One region of the Nonomuraea sp. NPDC003754 genome, then DNA from elsewhere that is predicted to be linked to it. Evidence: riboswitches for the same ligand, from Rfam matches in the RefSeq annotation. Region 1 holds a riboswitch; the other holds the start of a gene.
The links. Region 1 has a riboswitch for S-adenosylmethionine ahead of ACWEVS_RS18590 (aminotransferase class V-fold PLP-dependent enzyme). Riboswitches for the same ligand answer to the same signal wherever they lie in the genome.
Positions count from the first base shown of each region.

Region 2: it holds a riboswitch for S-adenosylmethionine, as region 1 does, so the genes downstream of both, thrC (threonine synthase) here and ACWEVS_RS18590 (aminotransferase class V-fold PLP-dependent enzyme) in region 1, are expected to answer to the same signal.

Region 1 is NZ_JBSGJX010000013.1:150,848-153,231, forward strand. It holds gene ACWEVS_RS18585 (TerC family protein) at 1-700, opposite strand, end outside; SAM riboswitch class IV at 804-919, shown strand; gene ACWEVS_RS18590 (aminotransferase class V-fold PLP-dependent enzyme) at 967-2,223, shown strand; gene ACWEVS_RS18595 (DoxX family protein) at 2,220-2,384, opposite strand, start outside.
Region 2 is NZ_JBSGJX010000019.1:33,745-36,128, reverse strand. It holds gene thrC (threonine synthase) at 1-921, opposite strand, end outside; SAM riboswitch class I at 935-1,074, opposite strand; gene ACWEVS_RS23565 (RNA polymerase sigma factor) at 1,134-1,694, opposite strand; gene ACWEVS_RS23560 (alpha,alpha-trehalose-phosphate synthase (UDP-forming)) at 1,718-2,384, shown strand, end outside.

The DNA.
Region 1 (2,384 bases):
TGCTCCGCATCCTGATGTTGAGCATCTCGACGATCACCGAGAAGGCCATCGCGAAGTAGATGTATCCCTTCGGGATGTGCTGGTCGAAGCCCTCGGCGAGAAGCACGACGCCGATCAGCACCAGGAACGCCAGCGCCAGCATCTTGATGCTCGGGTGCTTGTCCACGAACCTGCTGATGGGCCCGGAGGCGAACAGCATCACCAGCACCGAGACGATCACCGCCGCGACCATCACGGCCAGCTCGTCCACCATGCCGACCGCGGTGATGACCGAGTCCAGCGAGAACACGATGTCGAGCACCATGATCTGCAGGATGACCGAGGTGAAGGAGGTGACCTTCCGCTCCTTGCCGCCCTGCTCCTGCGGCTCCATGCTGTGGCCGATCTCCAGCGCGCTCTTGGCCAGCAGGAACAGACCGCCGAGGATGAGGATCAGATCCCTTCCCGAGATCTCCTGCCCCAGCACGCTGAAGAGCGGCTCGGTCAGTCGCACCACCCAGGACAGACCGAGCAGCAGCAGCAGACGCGAGACGAGCGCGGCGGCCAGGCCGAGGACCCTGGCCCTGTCGCGCTGCTCGGGCGGCAGCTTCCCGGCCAGGATCGAGATGAAGATGATGTTGTCGATGCCCAGGACTATCTCCAGGGCGACCAGGGTGAAGAACCCGATCCAGATCTGTGGGTCTGCCACCCAGTCCAACATCTCATACCTCCTTGGTTCGCTGTTCTCATCCCCAACGAGCCGGTCGCCCCAATAGTTCGCCGCTTGCGAAAAGCGGGTCCGTGTCGGTTATAGTTCCGGCGTAGGTCATGAGTGCCAGCGCCAAGCCCCGGCTCGCTGGCCGGCAACCCTCGCGTCCGCGGCGGGGTGCCCCGGGTGAAGACCTGGTCCGTCACGAGGTGTGGCGGGCAAGCGCGGGCTCCGACACGCCACGGCCAGGGGTCCGATGACCCCAGGAGGGCTGTGCCGTGTCCGTCGCGACGATCGTCGACCCCGTTCAGGTGAAGGTGCTGGGCGAGGACCTCGAGGTGCCCGTCAAGGGTGGCCGCCTGGTCTCCTACGCCAACCTGGACTACGCCGCCAGCGCGCCGTGTCTGGAGCCGGTCAGCGCGGCGGTGACCGCCGCGCTCCCGGCCTACTCCAGCGTCCACCGCGGCGCGGGCTACGCCTCCCAGCTCACCACCGCCCGCTACGAGCAGGCGCGCCACACCGTGCGCGCCTTCGTCGGCGCCCGCACCGACGACGCCGTGGTCTTCACCCGCAACACCACCGACGCCACCAACCTGCTGGCCAGGTGCCTGCCCGAGGGCACCACCGTCGTGGTCTTCGACACCGAGCACCACGCCTCCCTCCTGCCGTGGCAGCGGGTCGTCCGCCTCGCGCCGCCCGCCTTCCCCGGCGAGGCCGTCCGGCAGGCCGACGACGCGCTCGCCGCCATCGACGGCCCCAAGCTGCTGGTGGTGACCGCCGCCTCCAACGTGACGGGCGAGCTGTGGCCGATCGCCGCCCTCGCGCACGTCGCCCACCGGCACGGCGCCCGCGTCCTGGTCGACGCCGCCCAGCTCGTCCCCCACCGCAAGCTCAACCTGACCGCGCTCGACCTCGACTACGTCGCCTTCTCCGGGCACAAGCTCTACGCGCCGTTCGGGGCGGGCGTGCTGGTCGGGCGGCGCGACTGGCTGTCGGACGCCGAGCCGTACCTCAAGGGGGGCGGCGCGGTGAAGTCCGTGAGCGCCCTCGACGAGGGGACCGCCGAGTGGCACGAGGACGCCGAGCCGAGGCACGAGGCGGGCACCCCGAACGTGCTGGGCGCGATCGCGCTGGCCGCGGCGTGCGACGCCCTCACCGCGACGGGCTGGACGCCGCTGGTGCGCGAGGAGGAGCGGCTGATCGCCCGGCTGCGCGCGGGCCTGGCCGCGGTCGAGGGTGTGCACGAGCTGTCGCTGTGGGGGCCGGACCACCCGCGGGTCGGCATCGTGTCGTTCGTCGTCGACGGCTACACGGCCAGGGAGGTCGCCGAGGCGCTGTCCACCGAGTACGGCATCGGCGTGCGTGACGGGAAGTTCTGCGCCCACCCGTTCGTGCGGCACCTGCTGGATGCGACCGACGGGGGTTGCGAGGACGACACCGCCTCGGCCGTACGGGCCTCGATCGGCATCGGCACGACCGAGGAACACGTCGACCGCCTGGTCGCCGCCCTGCACGACCTGGTGTCCCGCCGCTAGGACCGGTTGGGCGTGTCGGGTGGCACGTCGTCGCTCTCCGGCTCGTCGAAGATGTCCATGGGGCGCTCGACCTCGCGCTCGGCGGCGCGACCCGCGGCTCTGCGCCGGGCACCGCGGGCGAACAGGGCGTCGATCCCGACGCGCCCCCCGCCGAGCGCCAC
Region 2 (2,384 bases), on a different contig from region 1:
GTTGCCGATGGCCAGCGACTTGGCGATGGTGTCCGGCTTGACCGGCTGGACCACGTCGTGGCCCGCCTTGAAGGCCGTGGACACCGGCGAGCAGCCGAGCGCCTGGGCCCCGAAGATCTTGTAAGGGGTGTCCTCGACCAGGCCGAGCGCGATCAGCTCCTTGAAGCCCTTGTCGATCTTGGTGAGCTGCGACCCGGAGGCCACCGGGATGACGATCTGGTCGGGCAGCCGCCACCCGAGCTGCTCGGCGATCTCGTAGGCCAGGGTCTTGGAGCCCTCGGCGTAGTAGGGCCGCAGGTTGACGTTGACGAAGCCCCACTTGTCGCCGAGCGGGTCGCCGATGAGCTCGGAGCAGAAGCGGTTGACCTCGTCGTAGGTGCCCTGGATGCCGACCAGCTTGCCGCCGAAGACCCGGGCCATGGCGATCTTCGCCTGCTCCAGGTCCGCGGGGATGAAGACGCACGCCTCGAACCCGGCCCTGGCGGCGGCCGCGGTCACCGCGCCCGCCAGGTTGCCGGTGGAGGAGCACGACAGCGTGTGGAAGCCGAAGTTGCGCGCCGCCTCGACGGCGATGGCGACCACCCGGTCCTTGAAGGAGTGGGTGGGGTTGCCCGAGTCGTCCTTCACGTACAGGTCGCGCAGGCCCAGGACCTTGCCGAGGTTGGTGGCCTGGACGAGCTTCGTCCAGCCGGGGTTCATGTTCTGCTTGCCGGCCACGTCGACGGGGACCGGCAGCAGCGAGCGGTAGCGCCAGATGTTCGCGGGTCCTGCCTCGATGTCGGCGCGGGAGACCGACCCGAAGGAGTAGGCCACCTCGAGCGGGCCGAAACACTCCAGACACGCGAAGCTGGGGCCGAGGTCGTAGCGTGCGCCGCACTCGCGGCAGGACAGAGCGACAGCAGGACCGAAGTCAAGCGACATGAAGCGAGGCCTTCCCTCATCTTCGTCTGCGACCACCTTGGCCACAGACCGGAATTGGCACCTGTCCCGGCCGGCCTCGTCACTTCACGAGCTCAGTCCGGGAGGGTTGCCGGGGCTTCGCAGGGCCGGTCCCTCCACCCCTCTGGATGAGCAATATGGAGTTATGCGAATCACCATACCCGGCCATGCTCACGACATGACCGACCGTCTCACTAACTGAGACGATACGTATCACCCAGGGCGGCCTGGACGTACTTGCGCGCCTGGTGGATCCGCGACTTGGCGGTGCCGAGCGGGATGCCGAGCTGCTCGGCCACCTCGTTGTAGTCGAGCTGGACGATGTCGCGCAGCACCAGCGCCTGGGCCAGGTCGGGCTTGTCGGCCTCCAGCGCCTCCATGGCGTCGAGCAGGTCGAGCCGCGAACCCGCGATGACGCTCACCCGGCGCACGTCGGGCTTCTGGACAGGCAGTTCGTCCGAGGTCTGCTCGGCGGCCCTGCGCTTCAGCGACCGGTAGGTGGTGCGCGCGCAGTTGGCCGTCACGATGTGCAGCCAGGTGCTGAACCTGGCCCTGCCCTCGAAACGCCCGATGTTGCGGGCCACCGCGAGCAGGGTGTCCTGGCACGCCTCCTCGGCGTCCTGGTGGTAGGGCAGGATGCGGGCGCAGTGGCGCAGCACGTCGGGCTCGATCCGCTTCAGGAGCTCGCCAAGCGCGCGATGGTCGCCGCCCGCGGCGGAACGGGCCAGTTCCTCGGTTAGCTCATCTAGGGCCATAGCGAGATCCTATGTTCGGGGTCATGGTGGATGTTGTGAACAGCGTTCTTGTGGCTTCCAACCGTGGGCCTGTCTCCTTCACCCTCTCCGACGACGGCGAGCTGACCATGAAGCGTGGCGGCGGCGGCCTGGTGTCGGGGCTTTCCGGAGCCGTCAGGGACGAGGGCGTGCTCTGGGTGTGCGCCGCGCTGTCCGACGGCGACCGCAGCGCCGTACGGCTGGCTCCCGGCGGCCGACTCGACCATGCCGGCTATGACACCGGCAAGCTGCGCATGCTGGACATCCCGCCCGCCACCTTCCACCGCGCGTACAACGCGGTGGCCAACTCGACCCTCTGGTTCGTCAACCACCTGCTGTACGACACCCCCAACGCCCCCCACTTCGGCACGAGGTTCACCCGGGAGTGGGACTCCTACCGCGACTACAACGGCGCGTTCGCGATGGCGCTGGCCGAGGAGGCGAGTCACGGGGCCAAGGTGATGGTGCAGGACTACCACCTGACGCTCACCCCCGCGATGCTCCGCGCCGAGCGGCCCGACCTGCGCATCGCCCATTTCAGCCACACGCCGTGGGCGCCGCCGGAGTACTTCTCGCTGCTGCCCGACGACGTCGGGCGCGAGGTGCTCGAGGGCATCCTCGGCGCCGACCACGCCGGATTCCTGACCGAGCGATGGGCCGAGGCGTTCATGG